Regions from separate parts of the Leptolyngbya sp. AN02str genome, predicted to be linked through region 2. Evidence: riboswitches for the same ligand, from Rfam matches in the RefSeq annotation. Region 2 holds a riboswitch; the other holds the start of a gene.
What was found. Region 2 has a riboswitch for cobalamin ahead of ACQ4M4_RS08300 (ferredoxin--NADP reductase). Riboswitches for the same ligand answer to the same signal wherever they lie in the genome.

Region 1 (3,948 bases), on a different contig from region 2:
GATCAGCTGCCTCTGTAGTCATCAAATCGCGCATGACTCGAAAGACAACTTCGGTGAAGTCTCTGGCATCGTAGGGGTCAGAAAATCCTCCATCAACCATCACTTTCTCCAGGAAGGATCGATCCCTATCTGCGATCGCAACTCTGGCATCTTCGACTTCTGTCGGATCAATCTCTGGAATATCATTTTTCAATGCTTCATCTGCCATCATTGTCTCCTCTATTGTTTGATCACAATTTTGGTACTCGATTTAGATTAAGAGACCCCTAATGAATGAGCATCTTTACTTAGGTCTAATTTCTATCCTTCAAAAGACAGAGGTTAAATGGATAGCGGGCCTGTGCCGAAAACTATGAATCTCGATCACTGAGCAAGCAACACGCTGTCTTTAGTTGAATTAGAAGACTGGCAGGAGAAAAGCCTTGAAGCAGGTTACAAAGTTGGCGATTCCGCCTTTGACGGATCTGCTCTGTGGAATCGCACAAATGCGATCGTCTATCCAGAGATTCGATCGGCTGTGCCACTGCTGAATGCGATCGAACCTAATCCTGTAGATATTCAGAAATAAGAAATTCTTGAAAAGCTGAATCAGAGAAAAGCGCACCCGTACAAAGATGACGCTTGATGTTCGACTCAGCATAAAACAAAAAAATCAAATCGGATCATCTTTACTCTACAGATAGCGCAAGTAATTTTAGAAAGGCGCTATATTTTGAAGTTGTTCAGCATTTTAGCTGCGAAGAAATGCAGGGTGAAGCTGCTGCACTGCGCTACAACTGTGCTATCGTTGGGGTCAAGTCGGTTCTGATGGGGAGCAGCCATCAGACGCAAGGGGGAAAGTGCAGTGTAAATCTGCCGCTGTCCCGCAGCTGTAAGGAGAGGCGCAACTCTCTGAGTCAGAATGCCCGCCGATTGGTAAACCCGTTACACAAACATCTGCGAGGTACGGATGATGAAAACTTCAAGCTTTTGTGATTGGTATTTTGTCGGGATTTTAAAGTTGTAGCGTTCTGAGTTGACTATCTGAGTTAAACGAACGGCTGATATGCAGAAGTGCTACCTGAGTGAAGGTAGCTGCTAATTTTGCGATCGATTTAAGTCAGCCATCCTCATTTTGTCTGCCTATGGCCTGCTTCCCAATTGGGAGGCAGCTGTTCTCACACGTTTATTTACAGAGTTTAGGACGTTACAACAATGACCATTCAAACTGCAACGCTGGGGTATCCCCGCATTGGTAAAAACCGTGAAGTTAAAAAAGCATTAGAAGCCTTTTGGAGCAATAAATTTGATGCAGAAGCTTTGCTGCAAACAGTGCAAGAGGTTGAATTTGCGAACTGGAAGGCGCAACTCAAAGCAGGCATCGATCGCATCGGTATCGGTGACACGACGCTTTATGATCATGTGCTGGATTGGGCAGTTTGGTTCGGCCTCATCCCCGATCGCTTTCGTCATCTGTCGGGACTCGATCAATATTTTGCAATGGCACGCGGCAAAGATGGCATTCCAGCGATGGAAATGACCAAATGGTTTGATACCAACTATCACTATTTGGTACCTGAGATTGCGGCTGATGCACAACCAGAGGCAAACTTTGCAGATTTTTTGGCAACGGTGCAGCGATCGCAAACTCTTCTGGGTGAACGAGCCGTTCCCATTCTCCTCAGTCCGGTCACGCTTCTGAAACTGGGCCGTCTGGAAGGTGATTTCACAAACCATTTGAGCAAATTGCTGCCGCTTTACTGTGAATTGCTGACTCAACTGAAATCGCTAGGCGTCACCGAGGTGCAGGTGCATGAACCGATTCTCGTCACCAGCAGTGCAGCGGATCTGAAAGAGGCAATTACTATCACCTGCACCCAGCTTGCTCAAATCGGTGTATCCGTTCATCTCGTCACCTATTTTGACGATCTGGGAACCACGTATCCCTGGGTGATGCAATTACCTATTGCTGGCATTAGTTTAGACTTTACCCGTGGATGCAATTTAGACTTGTTGAAACAACACGGTTTCCCATCCGATAAACAGTTAGGTGTAGGTATTGTAGATGCAAGAAACATCTGGAAAATTCTTCCCGAATCAGTGCTATCAACACTAGAAACTATTCACGGCATTACGCCAAATATTCGATTGCATCCCTCATCATCCCTGCAATTTGTTCCCTATGATGCGACGCGAGAGACAAAACTGCCGGAACCCTTGCGAAATGTATTGAGTTTCGCGGAACAAAAGCTGGATGAAGTGGTGATCTTGGCACAGACGCTTGATGGTAATGCTCCGAGCGAGCGATTAGCAGTCGTGCAAACCCACTGGCAAACCTTTGAGCAGTTCAGCCCTGTAAATTCAGCAGTACAAGATCGGCTCCGCAACCTGACTGTCAATCATTTGGAGCGCGCTATGCCCTATGAGCAACGCAAAAAACTCCAGTCAACGCTGCCGCCCTTTCCGACAACAACCATTGGCTCATTTCCACAAACCTCAGAGGACGGCAACTACGAGTGAAGCTAAAACGGGGTGAAATCACTCAAGCCGAATACGAAGCGGCGATCGATGCAGAGATTGCCAAGTGCATTCAAATTCAAGAGGAAGCTGGGCTAGATGTATTGGTGCATGGCGAGTTTGAACGCACTGACATGGTGGAATTCTTTGGACAACAGCTCTCTGGATTTGCCTTTACCGAACACGGTTGGGTGCAAAGCTATGGCAGTCGCTGTGTGCGTCCACCGATTATTTACGGAGATGTTGTCCGAACCCAACCTATGACTATTCGAGAGTTCAAGGTGGCGCAATCTCTCACCGATAAAATTATGAAGGGGATGCTGACTGGACCCGTGACAATGATCAACTGGTCGTTTACCCGCACGGATATTCCTCGCAGTGAACAGGCAATGCAGATTGCTTTGGCACTGCGGGAAGAAGTGGCAGATTTAGAAACGGCTGGGGCGAAGATGGTGCAAATTGATGAACCCGCTCTGAGGGAGGGATTACCCCTGAAGCCAGAACGCTGGAATGAGTATCTGTCTTGGGCGGTCGATGCGTTCCGTTTGGCGGCAGGAGTTGCCAAGCCCGAAACTCAAATTCACACCCACATGTGCTACTCGGAGTTTGGCGACATTATTCAGCACATTGAGCGGTTGGATGCGGATGTGTTGTCGATCGAGAATAGCCGCAGCAACAATGAGACCCTATTTGAAATTACGGATGCAGGCTACCAACATCAAGTCGGTAACGACGTTTACGATGTCCATAGTCCAGCGGTTCCTAGTACTGAGTTGATGGTTCAACAGCTAAAAACTGGGATTGCCAATCTACCGATCGAACAGATTTGGGTCAACCCTGATTGCGGATTAAAAACACGGCGATGGGAGGAAGTGATTCCATCGCTGAAAAACATGGTAGAAGCCGCAAAAATTATTCGGGAGGAAACCCATGCGACCAACGAATGAAGTATGGCAAGGCTATTGCGGCTACTGGCAAAACCCATTCATTCGGGAAAACCTTTTGCCGATCGGATACACTGCCTGGAACGGTTATCTGAATACAGGTAGAGGAATAGTGGTATGCACTGTTGTCGATACTATTTCTTCCTGTATTGATTGGGAGGTAAATACCGTAACCTTTCATCAGGTATTCATTCCGCAAGCGCAAGTAGAAGCGTATCTGCAAGCATTGGAACTGCAACCAGAAGCAGTCAAGGCACTGCTGAAGGCAATTTCTACCTATGATCCGAAACGAACGATCACGCTTCTGGTTATTGGTAATGGTGCAGTTGACATCAACCTGCTAGAAAACCTCAAGATTTCTCCTGCCGAGTGTTATGTGCAGGTGCAACACCGTTGGGCAGAGTTTCAAATTGACTTAATCCCCAAAGGAGTCACTTATGAATGAAGCGCCCGATATGATGGACTGGCAGCAAGAGTTTATTGCTACAAATTTGTTGGCGATCGGCTA
Region 2 (3,948 bases):
CCCACGCATCGGCAGACACCTCTGGTGAAATGAACCCAACCTGCTGAAAGGTAACGGAAGGCAACGCCGACCCAGCACTCATAAGTAACCGCCCAACTTGGAGAAATGACCGTCTGCATGCAAGCCGTTTTCTACTATGGCATATCCTCGCATCGCCCACGTGCAGATGCATTGCCCCACGCCAGACAGAATCCACGGCAGAAAGCATGGGCCACAGCGATCGCATACAAAACTTTACACAAACATTAACTATTGCTGCAAAGTGTTTTGTGCGATCGCGATTATTTGTTCTAATTCACTGAAAGAACAACGTTGATTCCACGTTTCAGGAGAGACTGCCTTGTTTATTTCCACTGTGCTGGCGACCATTCCCGCAACCCTAACTTGGAGCCCCAAAGTCGCCATTGTCATGATTGTGTGCAACATTTTGGCGATCGCCATTGGCAAAGCTGGCATTCAACAGCCCTCCGTCGGCCCCGAATTACCTTCTTCTGCCTTGTTTGGCGGTTTGAGCCTACCCGCACTGCTGGCCACCACATCCTTTGGCCATATTTTAGGCGTTGGTGCCATTTTGGGCTTGGCCAACCTCGGCGTTCTGTAAGCGCTCTGGCCTCAAGCATTTGACCTCAAGCATTTGGCATCAAGCGACGGATTGCGCGATCGCCGCAGCTTTATCCCAAGATAAATCATCCATAGCACACTGCCCTACGGCACACGGCTATGGATATTCACAACCAACACAACCCGGCTGGCTGCGCGACTCATCAGTTCACGCGATCGCCCTCTCAGCCACTCCCTTCAGTACACACCCACAGTTCACTGCCATCAGCGCTGCACAACGCTACTGGCAGTGTTTTTTTGGGCCTTTTACACCATATCAAGAGTGCGATCGCGTAACGATAGGAACTTTCATGGATGAAACGGACAGAATTCGGGCTACAATGTGGCCCTTAGGTCGCTGTTGGTTTCTTCTGTCTATCCCGCTTTTGATAGTGGGGTTATGGCGAATGCAACCAACTCAGCGATCGCTCAGGCTGCTTGGGGGATCAGCCCAAGCACCCTATGCCGCGCCTCGTTGGCATAGGTGAGGGAAAGTCCGGTGCAAGTCCGGCACTGTGCCGCAGCTGTAACGAAACACTTCGTTTCCGAGTCAGAATGCCTGCTTGAGCCGTCCCATCATCGAACCCCGCGTCGCACGGAAACTGAACTGCTATGCAAACATCCGAAATTTTGCGTCCATGCCAGCCCATGGACTGTATCGCTACGATTGTCGCGTCCGAGTGGCTGACCCCTACGATCAAGTCCATTCGGCTACAGCTAGACGCGGCTACGTTTGGCTTTTTGCCAGGGCAATCAGTTTGGCCCAAGTTTGAGCGCGATGGCAAATCCTTTACCAAAATCTATTCCATGGCCTCGTCGCCCTCCGCCTGTCCCGAAATCGAGCTGTGTGTCTCGCGGGTGGGCTGGAGTTCGGCCTTTTTGCAAGATTTGCAGCCTGGAGACACGATCCCGGTGCGCGGTCCCTACGGATTAATGACCCTAAGTGAGCTGCCGACGCGCGATCGCCTCTATCTGGCTGAGGGTTCTGGCATTGCCCCGCTCAAAAGCCAAATTGACTGGCTGCATGAGTGCCGCTTTGCCCACTCGATTGTCTTGGTGCAGGCCAATCCCGAAACAGCCGATCAGCTTCCCTATCGAGATCATTGGCGATCGCTAGCAGCCCAATGGCCCAACTTCCGTTATCTCGAAGCCATCAACCTCGCGCCGGAAGCGCTGCTAACGACCGTAAACCTGGATTGGGCACAAACTGAAGTGGAAATTTGCGCCGTGGGCGATCGCCCCAGCCAGCTCTACGATGCCATGATGAGCTTGGGCGCCTCGCCTCGCTCTGTCCGCATGGAAAAGTTTGTGGCGTTCTAATCAGCGCTTGGCTTACTGAGCGCGATCGCACTTACAGGTTTCTGGGTGTACCCTGCCACCTCAGATCTTCCGTTTGCGATCGCGCTATAGAATGGGCTTTGCACGTGTTTTGCATCCCTATGGCTACTGAACCCACCGACCTTCAAAAACCCGCTTCTACACCCGCCCCCGAAGCCAAACCCAGCTTTTGGCAATCGCAGCGCGAAAATGTTCAAATTTTGGCGATCGCGCTGTTGTTGTCTCTCTTTATTCGGACATTCATTGCTGAACCGCGCTTCATTCCGTCCGATTCCATGGTGCCAACGCTGGCCATTGGCGATCGCCTCGTAGTGGAAAAAGTATCCTATCGGCTGCACCCGCCCGAGCAAGGCGACATTATCGTGTTTGAACCGCCAGCCATCTTGCAAGACATTGGCTATGGGCAAGACCAAGCCTTTATTAAGCGCATCATAGGGCTACCCGGTCAAACAATCGCCGTGCATCAAGGCCAAGTAGTCGTCAATGGGCAAGCCATTGCAGAACCCTACATTGCCGCCCCTCCCGCCTACGAAATGCCCGCCGTCACCGTACCGGCCAACGCCTACTTTGTCATGGGCGACAATCGCAACAACAGCAACGACTCCCATGTGTGGGGCTTTTTGCCACAAGCCAATATTATTGGCAAGGCAGTGTTTCGATTTTTCCCATTGAATGAGCTGTGGGGCACTCTGCCACAAGCCCACATCTCCGCAGTAAGCCCATCCTCCACTCCCGAGGATTAATCTGGTTGTGTTTCAACGTCAGTTTCGGTTAAGGGCTTTTCTGAAGTTTGCGCGGCGCGCAAACTTCAGAAAAGCCCATTTTTGCGTGCGCAACGCGCACGCAAAAATGGGCACTTCAGCTCATCCAAAACTCAGGTTGTTTCACAGTTGTGGATGGGTGTGGTAGAAGGGCGGTGGAGTCGCCCTTCTACCACACCCATCCACATGTCTAGACATTACTGATTAATCTTTGGGCAAGCATAAAACGAGCGATCGCCCACTCAAACCCAACTCCCTAGCGCGAAGACCGCACCAACAGCAGCAAGCCCATCGTCAGGCCAAACACATTGGGCAACCACGCGCCAATCAAGGGATGCAAGTATCCCGCCTGGGCGATCGCCCCACTCATAAACGCCGACAGATAATACAAAAACACAATCAGAATGCTGATGGCAAAACCCGTTGCCCGTCCGGTGCGCCGCAACTGTAGCCCTAACGCCGCCCCCACCAAACCAAACGCCACACAAATAAACGGCAGCGAAAACTTTTGGTGAATTCGCACCCGCAGTTCTCGAATGCGCCCCTCATTGCCACTGTCTTTGATCAGGTCGTATTGCTCCATCGCTTGAGCAATGTTCATTTCGTTGTAGTCGCGGCGACGGTTTGCCAAATCCAGCGGCGTCCGGGGTAACTGTAGATTTTGCTGATCAAATTTCACAATATTGCGAAACGAACCATCCTCCGACACGACATAGATGGTGCCATCTCGAAACTGCCACAGCCCTTCTGCAATATCCCATTGGGCCGTCTTGGCACTGATGATCTGGCTTAAGCCATCCCGTGAAAAGTCCAAGATTGTTAGGCCCTGCATTTCGGTGCCATTAAACCGCTTGGCATAAAATAAGCGCGCCATGGTATTCTCGCTGCCGCCTTCGGGAGTCGCCACCGTGCGATATTCCTGATACAGAATGTCGCGCTCCTGAAAATCGGGCTTTTCGTCGCCTAGTGCCCGCTCCAATGTCGTAGAGGCCCGGTAATTGGCGGCTGGCATAATGCTTTCTTGAAACAGAAACGTGAGCCCGGTAATGACTAAGCAAAACGCCAGCGTAGGCAGCACCAATCGGTAAACGCTCACCCCGCAGCCGCGCAGTGCCACAAGCTCGCTATCGCCCGCCAGTCGGCTAAAGGTCATGAGCATGGCCAACAGCACCGACGTGGGGAAGGAGTACACAATGAACTCCGGCATTTTGAGCAGCAGCACTTCAAAGGCAATGGAAAGCGGCAACCC

Region 1: it holds a riboswitch for cobalamin, as region 2 does, so the genes downstream of both, ACQ4M4_RS26860 (hypothetical protein) here and ACQ4M4_RS08300 (ferredoxin--NADP reductase) in region 2, are expected to answer to the same signal.

The regions. Positions count from the first base shown of each region.
Region 1 covers NZ_JBNXVR010000061.1:2,389-6,336, reverse strand. The annotation lists gene ACQ4M4_RS26865 (DUF2267 domain-containing protein) at 1-211, opposite strand, end outside; cobalamin riboswitch at 783-927, shown strand; gene ACQ4M4_RS26860 (hypothetical protein) at 1,195-2,499, shown strand; gene metE (5-methyltetrahydropteroyltriglutamate--homocysteine S-methyltransferase) at 2,496-3,443, shown strand; gene ACQ4M4_RS26850 (hypothetical protein) at 3,427-3,885, shown strand; gene ACQ4M4_RS26845 (hypothetical protein) at 3,878-3,948, shown strand, end outside.
Region 2 covers NZ_JBNXVR010000008.1:85,386-89,333, reverse strand. The annotation lists gene purN (phosphoribosylglycinamide formyltransferase) at 1-82, opposite strand, end outside; gene psaK (photosystem I reaction center subunit PsaK) at 341-601, shown strand; gene ACQ4M4_RS08305 (hypothetical protein) at 721-897, shown strand; cobalamin riboswitch at 1,037-1,181, shown strand; gene ACQ4M4_RS08300 (ferredoxin--NADP reductase) at 1,213-1,920, shown strand; gene lepB (signal peptidase I) at 2,040-2,681, shown strand; gene ACQ4M4_RS08290 (LptF/LptG family permease) at 2,956-3,948, opposite strand, start outside.